3 regions of the Syntrophomonas curvata genome follow, and region 1 is predicted to be linked to each of the others. Evidence: riboswitches for the same ligand, from Rfam matches in the RefSeq annotation. Region 1 holds a riboswitch; each other region holds the start of a gene.
What was found. Region 1 has a riboswitch for molybdenum cofactor ahead of ACU70B_RS03360 ([FeFe] hydrogenase, group A). Riboswitches for the same ligand answer to the same signal wherever they lie in the genome.

Region 1 (4,658 bases):
ATTATTAAAAGGCAGCCTACGATAATCAGGCCCCCCAGGATTTTTTGACCGGCATTATACTTTTCCTGGGGAGGCGCCTGCTCGACTTTAATGAACGGTACATATCCTCCCATGGTCTTTAGCCAGGCAAAATCGTCCTTGGTGAAAGTGGATATGGTATCTACAAAACGGGAAAAGCGGTCAAAGTTTAATAGAATATAAAGGGTTGGCCCCACGGTAAAAATAACCCCGGCCCAGCGGTGAACCAAAGAGGCGTTGGCCGGTCCTCCAAATATACTGGCTATACCGGCGATATCCCAGTAAAAACCTATTCCCGTAAGTCCAAGAACAATAAAGGCCAGCAGGTGAATCCAGTGCATGGTACGGGTTTGGGTATCATGCTTCAGTACATTTCCTTTAATTTCTTCGCTCATCACTATACCTCCCTTTTACGCTGCTTCATGGTTGTCTTCGCCCTGGTGACGCCCTTTAAGTTCTTCGATAAAGGTTGGGATATCTTTGCCATATTTAGTGTGGAGCAGGTGATGAGCTTTTTCGCTCAGGTATTTCTCCTCCCCGGGTGACAGGAATTCCCGGTAAATCTCGACTATCTCCGGATTTTGATGGGATTTGCGTAAGGCCATTTTTTCGTCCAGGGTATAAAGTCCCGCTGCCCGCTGGGCAATATAATCGTCACCGGCAGCAAAAGCATCAATACCTATCTTGGCGAAAACCCCGGATACTATGACGGCAACAGCCAGCATGCCGCTTCCTTTTAGGAACTGACGTCTGGTCATGCCCGTTTTTTCAATAAAGATATTCATAACAGGATCCCCCTTCCTTTAATAGGTATCACGCCTTATGGGCTGACCGCCGCCATTAATACATCCGCCGGGACAGTTCATCACTTCAATAAAGTGATACTTGCTGCGACCAGCCAATACATCTTCAATTATACGGTCAACGTGCTTGGTGCCAGTTACTATACATACGCTGACCGGCAGGGCCTTTCCTCCCAGGGCTTGGATCGGGACCTCTACCACTGCTTCTCTTACCGGTTTAAGCCCTCTTACTGCCTGGAAATCAACTTTACCCAGGGTTTCCCCGCTAAGTACTTCGTAGGCGGTACGCAGAGCCGCCTCCATAACTCCTCCGGTAACTCCGAATATGGTTGCTGCCCCGGTGGAGCTTCCTATAAATTGATCGGCGCGTTCATCATGAAGATTGACAAAATCTATACCTGCAGTCTTTATCATTTGCGCCAGTTCCCGGGTGGTCATTACGGCATCAACATCCTTGTAGCCGCTGGCAATGAATTCAGGACGGTCGCATTCATACTTTTTGGCGGTACAGGGCATGACCGAAACGGAATATATACTGCCGGGGTCAAGGTTTAGTTTCTCTGCCAAATAAGTCTTGGACACGGCTCCGAACATTTGCTGGGGAGATTTGGCAGTTGAAACATGGGGCAGGATTTGCGGGTATTTATCTTCGGCATACTTTACCCAGGCGGGGCAGCAGGAAGTAAACTGGGGGAGAGGTCCGGCATGTTCAAAACCGGGAACCCCCAGGGCGTTGAAGACCCGGTGGATGAGTTCAGTTCCTTCTTCGGTTATGGTCAGGTCAGCCGCAAATTCGGTGTCGTACACCTTATCAAAACCGAGTTTTCTTAAAGCGGCATACATTTTATGTTTGACATTGGTTCCTGGCGCCAGGCCGAATTCTTCACCCAGAGCTACCCTTACTGCCGGGGCTTCCTGAACTACTACGAATTGGTTGGGATTATCCAGAGCTTTTATTATCCGCTCATTGACCATGCTGAAATCGTCAATAGCGCCAAAGGGACAATTGATAAGGCATTGTCCGCAGTTTATGCATTTCCCAACTTCAATATGATGCTTTTCCCCCAATCTGCCCTGGATGGCGCCGGTAGGACAGATGGACGTACAATGATCACAGGCCTTGCATTTATCACTGACATGAATAACACCATTATTTAGCACTGCAGTACTCAATATTCTCCCTCCTTGTATAGAAGTTCACAGAAAACAAAAAATCCTTCACCTCCTTTGCATGAACCATCCGTCTGATTGACTTCTATCCTTCATGGATAGGTTCACTCCCGGTTTATATCCGGGAAAAAGAAAGTTTAGGAATTCTGCTCCTGCTGTCTGGTTTCCAGCAGCTTCGTTTTCACTTCGTGTGAACGACTATTATTAATGAATATTGTACCAATTAAAGATTACTTTGTCATTAGCGGATAAAAAAAGGCCCGCTTACAAAAGCAAGCGGGAGGAAAAAGATTGGGATTGTATGAAAAAGCCTTTTACAGCTTTTTGCCATATGTAAAAACAATGGTCGTATCCTCGTAAAAAAGGTACGACCAACCAGACCTAACAATATAGGCCTAAACTGAACTCCTTTTCACAATAGGGGAAGGCACAGGAGTTTCCCTCTGCACCCAGGCTCCAGAACCATAGCAAAACACCTTAGGTAGGGGAGCTCGGAGAACCTATTTATTTTGTTCAGCTTATCACATGGTCAGGGAAAAGGCAATAAAAAAATCCAACTTAGATATGGGCTTTTTCAATTATTTCTATAAAGTAGTCGAGCAGATAAGGGTCGAATTGTATACCGGCAAAGCGCCGAAGTTCCGAAATAGCATCATTTTTTTTCATGGCTTTGCGATAAGGGCGGTCGCTGGTCATGGCGTCATAGGCGTCGGCAATAGCCAGCATCCTGCTTTCCAGAGGAATTTCCTCTGCTTTCAGCCCCAGGGGATAACCGTTTCCATTCCACCATTCATGGTGTTTTAATATCCAATCGGCGATAGGCACCAGATCCGGGGCGGACAGGGCGATGCGGTGCCCGATTTCGGAATGGCGCTGCATTTCGAACACTTCTTCCTCGCTCAAAGGGCCGGGTTTAAAAAGAATATTATCGGAGATTCCTACCTTGCCGATATCATGAAATTCAGCTAATAAGCGCAGGTCGGCGATATGATGGCCGGGCAGCCCGATATATTCTCCCAAAGACGCTACCAGCCCCTGAATGCGTTCTGCATGCCCCTCGGTTAGAAAATCCCTGGCCTGAAGTGCTTTCATAAGCGTTTTGACAATAGCGCTCCGGGCACTCTGACGTCGGTGAAGTTTTTCCCGATACATGTTATTGTCAGCCGCTTGAAAAACTTCATTCATGCTTATGGAAGGCTCATTCCGGACAGCAAAGCCGATAGAAAGACTTAGGGGTATATCCGGGTTGTTATTGTTATAGCTTTCTACTGCGTCCCGAACTCTCTGACAGGCGGTCTCTACAATCAGTTCCGGACTGCGCAGCATGAGAACGGCAAATTCATCGCCTCCTACCCGGGCTACCACATCATCGCCCCGGAAGCATTTTTCAATCACCCGGGATACGGCAATCAATACCTTATCACCGGCATCATGCCCCAGGGTATCATTTACCAGCTTCAGACCATCCACATCACAGACTAAAAGACCGGTGGGGTAGAAGCGGCCGTTTTCTATCCGCCTAATCTCTTCTTCAAAGTAAGTGCGGTTATATAGTCCGGTAAGCCGGTCATGCAGGCTGAGATAACGAAGCTGCTCTTCGATATGTTTACGCTCGCTTATATCCCGGATAGACTCTATAGCCCCTACCCGGTTGCCGTCAGTGTCAAAGAGGGGAGAGGCTTTAACCCAAATGTAGGCGCCTTCTCCATCATATACGCCCGGAGAGAAGATTTCCGTATACAGGCTTTGCCCCTCGCGGCGGACTTCCTTGTAATGCTTGCCTATATCCTCGTCTGAAGCCGTAATCAAGTCCAGCAGCATAGGGCGGGGGTATCCGTAAAAAGGTATGGCGTAGCCATAATCACCCTGCCCGATTATGTCTTTTTTATTAAGACCGGTCATTTCCTCAGTAGCGCGGTTCCAGGCAATTACCCTGCGGTTCTGGTCAATGACAAAGGTAGCATCGGGAAGGAATTCGATTATATCAAGCAGCCGCTGGTTGGTAGCCCGAAGCTGATTCTCCATTAACTTCCGTTCGGCTATATCCCGGGCGATACCCTGTACCGCATACGGCTTGCCATCTTTATACAGGAGCCGGGGGCGAATCTCCAGAGGCACCCGTTGGCCGGACTTGGTGATAATGTCCAGCTCATAGGTGGGGATGCGCCCTTGAAAAATATCCTTTACAATTTGTTTGCCGGCAATATCCGCATGTTCCGGGGCGACCACATCCAGGAAACCTATCTGCAATGCTTCCTCACGGCTGTATCCGGTAATCTGTTCGGCATTTTTATTTATTGATGTAAACTTACCCTTTAAGTCATGTATGTAGATCAGATCATTGGCATTCTCGAAGAGATCCAAGAAGTGTTCCTGGCTTTCCCGCAGGGCTTCCTCGGTTAGCTTGCGCTGGGTAATATCCATGAAATTGCCCAGGGTAGCAAGTTTACCCAGGTATTGTATAGAGGTGACCGTTTCCATGATCCATTTTATATTGCCCCCTTTTTGTATTACCCGGTATTCATAAGGGGGAGTAGGGTGCCCTTTTAGCATTCTGATAGCGTTTTCCTTGACCTGAGCCCGGTTTTCCGGAACTACCAGATCCAGAGAATTGCCCCCCCGCAGTTCAGCTTTGCTAAACCCGATCAATTTTTCGAATTGGGGATT
Region 2 (4,658 bases), 1.5 Mb from region 1:
GGCCGGATATCCCATGGCATTGAACATGGCGCAGATAGACTGCCAGTTAGCCCGCCCGGGAATAGGTTCGATCGCCTTGCGTACCCTTTGCACCCGACGTTCGGTGTTGGTAAAAGTACCGTCACATTCGGCAAAACTGGCTGCGGGCAGGATAACATCGGCATATTCCGCCGTTTCCGACAGGAATAATTCCTGTACTACCAGAAATTCCAATTTTTCCAGGGCTCCGCGGATATGGTTGCTGTCAGGGTCGGTAAGAACCGGATTTTCACCGAGGATATACATCGATTTGATCTTGCCTTCATGAGCTGCTTCAAACATCTCAGGAATCTTCAGGCCCACTTTGTCCAACATAGGTCTGCCCCAGGCTTTTTCAAATTTTTCCTTTATTTCAGGTACGGTTACATTCTGGTAGCCGGAGTAGACATTGGGCAGGGCTCCCTGGTCACAGGCTCCCTGAACGTTGTTCTGTCCGCGGATAGGACAAACGCCGACCCCGGGACGGCCCAGGTGCCCGGTCAGCATGGCCAGGTTGGCACAGCTCATAACATTACGGGTTCCGCAAATGTGTTCGGTTATTCCCAGGGTATAGAAAAGCATAGCCTTGTCGGTAGTGGCATAGAGGCGGGCAACAGCATACAGATCCTCAACGGAAATGCCGGTTATCTCAGCAACCTTTTCCGGAGGATAGTTTTCTGCTATAGCTTTCATTTCTTCATAGTTTTCGGTGCGTTCTTCTATAAATTTCTTGTCTTCCAGGCCTTCTTTGATAATGATATGCATGAGTCCGTTGAGAAGAGGAATATCGGTACCCGGATTCTGACGCAGCCAGTAGTCGGCTTCATCGACCAGGTCTATGTGGCGCGGGTCACAGACGACCAGTTTGCAGCCGTTGCGGGCTGCCTGTCGCATTTTGTAGCCAATAACCGGGTGAGCTTCCGTAGTATTGGTTCCTATAAGGAACATGAGCTCGGCGTCGGTGGAAATCTCATTGATGGAATTGGTCATAGCGCCGCTTCCGAATGTAGTGGCCAGACCGGCCACAGTCGGCGCGTGTCAGGTTCGGGCGCAGTGGTCGACGTTATTGTTGCCCATAACTGCGCGGGTAAATTTCTGAACCAGGTAGTTCTCTTCATTGGTACAGCGGGCAGAGCTCAGAGCGGCAAAAGAGCCCGATCCGTATTTTTCTTTAATCTCACCAAAACGTTTTGCTATCAGGTCGAAGGCTTCCTCCCAACCGGCTTCTTCAAATTGCCCGTTTTTCTTGATCAGCGGGGTGGTAAGCCTCTTTTCGTTATAAATGTAATCCCAGCCAAAACGGCCTTTTATACAGAGCCGGCGCTGGTTTACCGGGCTGTCCGGATTGGACAGAACGCCGATTACTTGGCCGTCTTTTACCGCCAGGTCAAAATTGCAGCCCGTTCCGCAGAAGGGGCAGGTGGTTCTGACCCGTTCGATCTCCCACCGACGGCCTTTGCCGGCCATACTCTTTTCCTGCAGGGCTCCGGTCGGACATACGGCCACACACTGTCCGCAGAAAACACAACTTTCGGAATCGATATAATCCACATCGCCGGCAGTAGTAGCCTTGCGCCGGAACCCGCGGTTAATATAACTCAGGTTATCGGCGCCGGTTAATTCTTCACAGGCCCGGACACAGGCGCCGCAAAGAATACATTTGTTGAGGTCACGGATAATAAAAGGATTGGAATCGTCTATGGCATAATCGTGCTTTTCTCCCTGGAAGGGACTTTCTTTGATCCCATACTTGTAGCAGTAGTCAGCCAGCTTGCAGTCGCCCAGTTTATCACAGGTCATGCAATCCAGGGGATGATTGGCCACCAGTAATTCCAGAATGGTGCGCCTGGCTTCCGCGATGTCCGGGGACTCCGTATGCACTACCATGCCTGGACTAACCGGGGTTACACAGGATGCCGGGAAAAGACGATTTCCTTCCACTTGTACTACGCAAAGGCGGCAGGCTCCCAGGGGTTTTAACTCCGGGTCATAGCAGAGCCGGGGGATTTCTATCCCTATCTGGTCGGCTGCCTGCATTATAGTAGTACCTTCCGCAACTTCAACCTCCTTTCCATCAATGATCACTTTGACCATTCCCACTCCGATCACTCCTTCCATAACTCTTGCTTGCTCTCAAGTCAGATAAAAAAACAAAAAAACCCCCGCCTAACCTGGAGGTTCAAATAATTGCACCGGATACAGCTAAAAGAAGTCCAGAAATAGCAATTATCTGGTCCTTATCAGGCGGTCTCGGGCTCCTTTCCAAAATCGGGAGGCGAACCTGTTTCCAGATTCACCCTATCGGCTTTACACCATGGCTTTACGGCTTTAGGCATACCAAGCTCGGAGCAATGTAAAACGGCAGGCCTTTCTTCAATCCCCCCTCCCTTAATCATTCGCCAGACAGAGAATTCCCCGCCCGGTTATTTATCCATATACACAGAAAACAGGTATCCGTACCGGCAAAAAGCACATACAGCTACCTGTTTTGATAAAAACAAATAGTTATATTGCAACTCCTTTCCACAATACGGGGAGGCACAGGCGTTTCCCTCTGCACCCAGGCCTTTTAGCCATAGTAAATCACCTTAGGTTAAAAAGCTCGGAGCAACTTGTTTGTATAAAAGACAGGCTAGTGACAAAAAAGTACGCTACACCCGTCCCACGATAGAACGTTTATCAGGTACTCCTTTCCACAGTACATGGAGGCACAAGGTGTTCCCCTCTACCCATAGGCCAAAGCCCCAGTCCGACAGCCCGGAGCTTGTCTCCTGACCGGAGCCGGGTCATAAAAGACAGGGTACTGGTAAAAAGCACACTACACCTCTCCAAATAAAACAGACGGATAATGTGCTCCCTTCCGCAAACGGGGAGGCGTTTCCCCCGGTACCCAGCCCAGTAACCCTGGCTGGCAAAATTTGGGCTAAAAGGCTCAGAGAAAGAAATCTTGATTTTTTGCAATATTTCTAAATTTATAGTAAATATTTGTAATTATTCTAGGAGAAGTCGGAATTTATGTCAAACCATTTAATGGTAAGTATAAAATTAATTTATACTCCGCATGATAAGAATTAGATATCAGAACGTTTAATGCATGAAATTTGGCCTATATGTTTTTACGATGGGTTTAATAAAGAAATTTTATATCGTTTTAATACGGTTATGAAGTTCAGGAGATTTACAACAGCTGGTTCTCCTGACCCTCTGCTTTCTGAATCATCCGTATCCTCGACGGACAACCGGTATCTGCACGTTGACCGCCTCCGATTCATGATAATCCTTACCAATTACTCTCATTACTTCCCGCCCTGCGGTGGAGCGTAACGTCAACCGGGTTGTTCGTTCTGTCCGCACATGCCCTCGCCGTTCAATATGATGTCCAGCATGTCCCCGGACACTTGATAATTAAAGATTTTTTGATAAAAATCCTGGGCTTCCTGCTTGATATTTATATCCGGAAAGCGTTCGGGATAAAGCAGATGCGCAGTCCACATTACGGCCAGCGGTGTTTCCACCCCCTCGGCATTACCCCAGCGGGATATGCCGCCGGGCATCTGATAAACCCTGCTTTCTTTTACCGCCTTTAAGGGGGACCACCGGAAACTGCCGCTGATATATTTTGCTGTCTCAGGTTCATTTACCAGGATCACATCCGGGTCCCACTGCAGTATCTGTTCCAGGCTGGCAGAATTCTTGCCTCCAAAATGCCGCAAAGGCTGATCCACCGATACATTTATGGCTCCAGCTGTCTGGGTCCAATCAGCTGCCAAAGTGTCCGGCCCATCCGTATCAGTGGCTTCGTCCGTTGCGCGGTAGACCCGCACCCGCTCTGCTTCAGGAATAGTTGCCGCCACTTTCCGGACCTTATAAATACAATTCTGATAGTAATCGTTATATAGCTTCCCCCGCTCTGCTGCCCCCAGAGCCTGAGCGATAACCGTAACAGCATGCTGCTGTTCCTCTATACCGGAGTAGTCCACCGCCAGGTAAGGAATATTGGATTTTTCCAGTTTTTTCGCTTCGGCCGGATCGGCTGCGGTACTGTTTTTAACCAATACCACATCCGGGTCGGCTTTAAGTAACTCTTCAATATCTATAGAGCCTTCTGCAACGGGTACCAGCGCCCGGCTTATGTCCGGATAGATTTCATTCAGCAATACATCTTGCTTCAGATCATCAGGTACGGCAACAATTTTGTCACCCTGGCCCAGCATAGCGGTCGCATACCCCGCAAAAGCATATAAACAGGCCACCCGTTCAACTTTAGCCGGGACTTGCACCCGGCGATCCAAGCAGTCGGTGACGGTAATAGTTTTCCCCCCACCGTCCTGGTTGGCCCGCCAGTAACGTAATCCCATAACCGCCAGCAGGATTATCAATAATATTAACATCAGCCGGAGATATTTTCTGTCAGTCACTGTTTTCCCCTCCTAATTATTGATTATTTCTTCGGCATACTTAATGGAGCCGCTTGGCTTGACAAGATGGAGGAATCCAGCGGGCAGGCAATCACCCTGATACTAACATTATATAAGATTAAAATGTTTTTTCCACTCAATCCGGCAGGCGCAGGCATACCAAGGCCGGAAGCACCCCCATAATCAGAGGGTGCTTCCGGCCTTCTTTGAACATGAATCCTA
Region 3 (4,658 bases), 1.2 Mb from region 1:
CTTTCTCCAGGCCTCTTACCTTCAGGGTAAATGGGTTGTCACGGATGAAGTACTCATTGGCCAGGTCCTGCAGCTCGCAGTTGCCGTTGCGGATACAATTCAAACAATCCTGGGGATGATGAGCCAGAATTAATTCCAGTATGGTTTTTCTGGCTTCTATTACCTTGGGGGTGCGGGTTTTAACAACCATTCCTTCCATTACCGGCTGCGCACAGGCGGCTTGGAGAAGTCTGCTTCCTTCAACTTCACATACGCATACCCGGCAGTTGGCTTTTACTGCCTGGTCCGGATGATAACAGAGTGTAGGAATTTTGACACCGACTTCTTTAGCTGCCTGCAGGATGGTTGAGCCTTCGGGAACGGATACTTGGATTCCGTCTATCGTTAAGTTAACCATTATATTCCCTCCTTCGCTCTTTCCTACATCAACTTGGCATTATAGTCGGCTGCAAAGTGTTTGATGGTGGTGAGTACCGGCGCCGGTGCTGCCTGCCCCAGACCGCAGAGGCAGGCAATAGACATGACATCGCCCAGTTTTTGCATAAGTGCAATGTCGCTTAAACTGCCATTACCGCTGTTCACCGATTCCATCAGTTCGTGCATGCGGGCGGTGCCTTCCCGGCAGGGCGCGCATTTACCACAGGATTCGTGTTCAAAGAACTTGGCAATACGGGTAGTTACATCTACTATATCGCGGCTTTCGTCAAGTACGAAAACGGCTCCGGAGCCCAGCGTAGCTCCTATAGCAGACATATTGTCAAAAGCCGCCGGCGTATCCAGAAGTGAATCGGGTATAAATGCACCGGAGGTTCCGCCTATCTGTACGGCCTTAAACTTCTTGTCTCCCGGGATACCGCCGCCGAACTGGAAGACGATTTCTCTGATGGTAGTATTGGTTGGTACCTCAAAGAAGGTTTTATTATTAACATCCCCGGTCAGAGTAAATACTTTGGTTCCCGGGTAGGAGGGAACACCGATGCCTGCATACCACTCGGCCCCTTTTTCAAGGATTACCGGGATGTTGGCAAAGGTTTCAACATTGTTGACTATGGTCGGTTTCATCCATAAACCTTCGGATGGAGGATAAGGGGGCTTGAAACGGGGTTCACCCCGTTTGCCCTCGATCGACTCAATCAGGGCAGTTTCTTCACCGCAGACATAAGCCCCGGCTCCGCTTCTTACCTCGACGTCAAATCCCTGCAGTACGCCTTTGGCTTTTGCCTGGCTGATGGCGTTGTTCAATATATCGATTAACTGGGGATATTCCCCGCGCAGATATATAAAGCCTTGTTTTGCTCCGATAGCATAACCGCAAATCGCCATTCCTTCGATCAGGGTGTGAGGGTCGTTTTCCATAATCAAACGGTCTTTATAAGTACCGGGTTCGCCTTCATCCGCATTGCAGACCACATATTTTTCATCAGCAGGGGCCCGGTAAGCAAAAGACCATTTTTGCCCGCAATTAAAGCCTGCACCACCCCGGCCTCTTAAATTGGATTTCTTGACTTCTTCTATAAGCGCTTCTCTATCCATACGGCTGGCTTTTTCCAGGGATTTATATCCCCCCTGGGCCATATAGTCTTCGATTTTCAAAGGATCGATTTTGCCGTAATTACGCAATACGATCCGCATCTCTTCGGCCATTTTTTGACCTCCTTTCTTTATGTTTGGAGTCTTGAGTCTTTCTAATCAATGGCTAGTACCGGTTTTTATTGACTACTTGTATTCTGCCAGAATGGATGGTATCCTGCCCGGGCTTACATCAAGATAGGGCTTGCCGTTTATTGTAATCACGGGAGTTGCCTGGCATTGTCCGACACATTCAGTATACTCCAGAGCAAACTGGCCATCTGAGGTGCTCTCTCCCATTCTGATGCCCAGCTCTCTCTCCAGCGCTGCCACAACATCGGCGGCTCCTGCTACATGGCAAGGCGCACTTTCGCATATTCTAATTACGTTTTTACCCCTGGACTCTACCGCAAACATAGAGTAAAAGGTAGCTACACCGTAGGCTGCGCTGGCAGGAACATTAAAGACTCTGGCTGCCTCAGCGACAGCTTCGACGGGCACATAGCTGAATTCTTTCTGTACCGCATGAAAAGCCTCAATTAACCCCCCAGGCTTATCCGCATAGCTGGCAATAATCTGTTTATAATCCATCCCCATATCCCTCCTTTCCTCAGATATTGCTTGAAAAGCCAAAACTGCAATGGAAGCCGCGATTTAAGCTAATACAAGGCATATAACCTGTAGCGGGTATTTGAAGTGACCAGCCCTAATTCGAAAAATGCCAGGAACCGAAGAAGATCCTGGCATAAATTTTGGAGCTGAATCGTACCCCAACCATACCCGACAAGCGGCAATTAACCAACGGGAATATCGATACATCTCCAAACCCTTGGCCAGGCGGTATTATAATGATTAACCAATTTTAAATTGCCTAATGTTTCCTAATCTTCTTTCCGAAAATGGGAGGCGCAGGCGTTTCCGCCTTGAACCCTAAGGGCATAAAATTTACCCAGCGGCCAATTGCCCATAGCACTTAGCCTTAGGCCAATTGGCTCGAAGATATTGTTATTAAACTGTAAAATTGTTAAAATTTTCACTAATGCTTATCTACCAACCCCTACTTCATTACAAGCATTCTGCAATTATTCCGCGAATTCCTCCTTAATATAAAAAATTTTTGTTTCACCTATAAAAAACTTTGGCAGAGATATTTTTGAAGACGACCCCAGATTTTAAGCATAAGCCCTCGTATTTATAAACAAAAAGAATAGCGGATAGATTGGGAAAATAACACAAATGCAAATCGCCTGTGCGCTGACAAAGCAAGCTTAGGGTTATAATGACTTTAATATAAAACAGTCCTCGGGAGGAACAAAATGCAGGTATCCAGAAGCAGCGAACTGGAGACGATCGCGCAGACTGCCTGGCGGGACTACCATTATGGTAATAAGGAAGTATTAAACGATATATATGACAGCATAATACCTTTCTGTCTGCGGGTCAGCTCCAAAACCTGTGGCAAGTATATACATGAATTTGACGAGGAAGCGAGTATTGCCCGCCTGGCCATAATTGAAGCGTTTGATAGATATGAACCTGGTCGGGGAAGTTTTTTACTCTATTTGGCCCGGGTAGTGCGGAGCCGCATTATTGATTATCAGCGCCAGGAAAAACGTCGCCCCCTGCCGTTTTCTTTTTTAAAAGAAACGCAGCTGGACGACTTCAATTTTGACGGTGAAAATCAGGTGGAAGAAATCCTGGATGACCTTAGCCGCCAGGAGGAGATACATAGGTTCAGAGGTTTGCTGAGCGATTACCAGATTGATTTTAAAGACCTGGTGGCGGGCGGGCCCAGGCAGATAAGAGCGCGGGAGAAAGCTCTGGTTATCGCTTGGAAAATCGCCCGGGATGAGGAAATGACCGCCTGGTTGATGAAAAATAAAACCCTGCCTCTAAAAGAACTGGAGCGCAGGTATGCCGTAAACCGGAAAACTGCTGACCGATATCGAAAATACATCATTGCCGCCGTTCTGGTCGCAGTTTATGATTTACCGCTGTTAAAAACCTATATCGAGTCATAGGGAAAGGAGAATAGGGATGGCCAAGGAAAAGGGTCTGGTGCTTGAAGCCGGAGAGGGCTGGGCCATAGTGCTGCTCCCCGGCGGGGATTATAAACGGGTTAGAACCCGGGAACGCTTACAAACCGGGCAGCTTTACCAGTTAAAAAGCAATGCGGCGTTAAAATATGCAAGTGTGGCGGCCGTTTTTATTCTCATCACCCTAACCAGTCTCGACTTTTTTACGGTCACGGCCAGGGCCAACGTATCCCCGGGAATCAATCTGGGTCTGAATCGCTGGGATCGGGTGGTGTCAGTAAGAACCAGTAATACTGATGCCAAAGCAGAGGTGAAGGACCTGAGCTTGAATGGGAAAAGTCTGAATCAGGCGATAAATATGATAGTCGAAAGGCGGGGAAGCGAGCCGGGGTTGGCAGCCGGGGATAAGGGAGAAAACAATCAGGTTAGTGTATCCTTATCCGTCAAGAACCAAAAAGACAAGCAAAGAGAAGAAAGGCTGTTGAAAATTATCGATACCACTCTTAAAGAGAGTGTGGCCGGGCAGCAAGGCCGACCTTCTGCCGCCAAGGTTATCCGCAAAGGCAACCAACTGATAGTGATTGATGAGCATCCTCCCGGTCAGACTTCGAAGACACCGGGGAATAGTGCGCCTAAGGGTGAAAAAAACAAACCGGAACCGAAACTGCAGGAGCATAAGGTAAATCAGCTTTTGTTAGATCAGCCGAAAAAAAAGGAAGGCGGCGGGAACCCGGAGTTTAAGGATAACAATTTTATGGCTGATCCGGAAAAGGGGCATAATGAAAAGAGGGATAACGGCTTACCTGCATCGGCCCTCCCTAAAGACCAAAAGATGGATTCGCAGAATAGCAGCAAAGGCGGCGGCCGAAGTGCAGAGCCCCAAGAGAAAACCAAAACTGAAAAAGACAGCGGACCGAAGCATCAAAAAAAAGGGAACAGCTGAAAAGCTTGCTGCCACTGTAAAAAATAAATCTGTGTAATCTATGGTTATTTTCTGATAATCATGTAGCCGTCGTCTTATCTGACTGAGGATTCATCACCGGGTTTTTAGAT

Region 2: another riboswitch for molybdenum cofactor. It lies ahead of fdhF (formate dehydrogenase subunit alpha); the one in region 1 lies ahead of ACU70B_RS03360 ([FeFe] hydrogenase, group A).
Region 3: another riboswitch for molybdenum cofactor. It lies ahead of ACU70B_RS08845 (NADH-quinone oxidoreductase subunit NuoE family protein); the one in region 1 lies ahead of ACU70B_RS03360 ([FeFe] hydrogenase, group A).

The regions. Positions count from the first base shown of each region.
Region 1 is NZ_CM129641.1:789,919-794,576, forward strand. It holds gene ACU70B_RS03350 (formate dehydrogenase subunit gamma) at 1-413, opposite strand, end outside; gene ACU70B_RS03355 (iron hydrogenase small subunit) at 429-803, opposite strand; gene ACU70B_RS03360 ([FeFe] hydrogenase, group A) at 822-1,994, opposite strand; molybdenum cofactor riboswitch at 2,381-2,500, opposite strand; gene ACU70B_RS03365 (PAS domain S-box protein) at 2,550-4,658, opposite strand, start outside.
Region 2 is NZ_CM129641.1:2,252,866-2,257,523, forward strand. It holds gene fdhF (formate dehydrogenase subunit alpha) at 1-2,118, opposite strand, end outside; molybdenum cofactor riboswitch at 2,258-2,379, opposite strand; molybdenum cofactor riboswitch at 2,519-2,638, opposite strand; gene ACU70B_RS10155 (ABC transporter substrate-binding protein) at 3,345-4,436, opposite strand.
Region 3 is NZ_CM129641.1:1,981,108-1,985,765, reverse strand. It holds gene ACU70B_RS08855 (NADH-dependent [FeFe] hydrogenase, group A6) at 1-397, opposite strand, end outside; gene nuoF (NADH-quinone oxidoreductase subunit NuoF) at 421-1,644, opposite strand; gene ACU70B_RS08845 (NADH-quinone oxidoreductase subunit NuoE family protein) at 1,717-2,160, opposite strand; molybdenum cofactor riboswitch at 2,440-2,580, opposite strand; gene ACU70B_RS08840 (sigma factor) at 2,886-3,590, shown strand; gene ACU70B_RS08835 (anti-sigma-I factor RsgI family protein) at 3,607-4,548, shown strand; gene ACU70B_RS08830 (GerW family sporulation protein) at 4,607-4,658, opposite strand, start outside.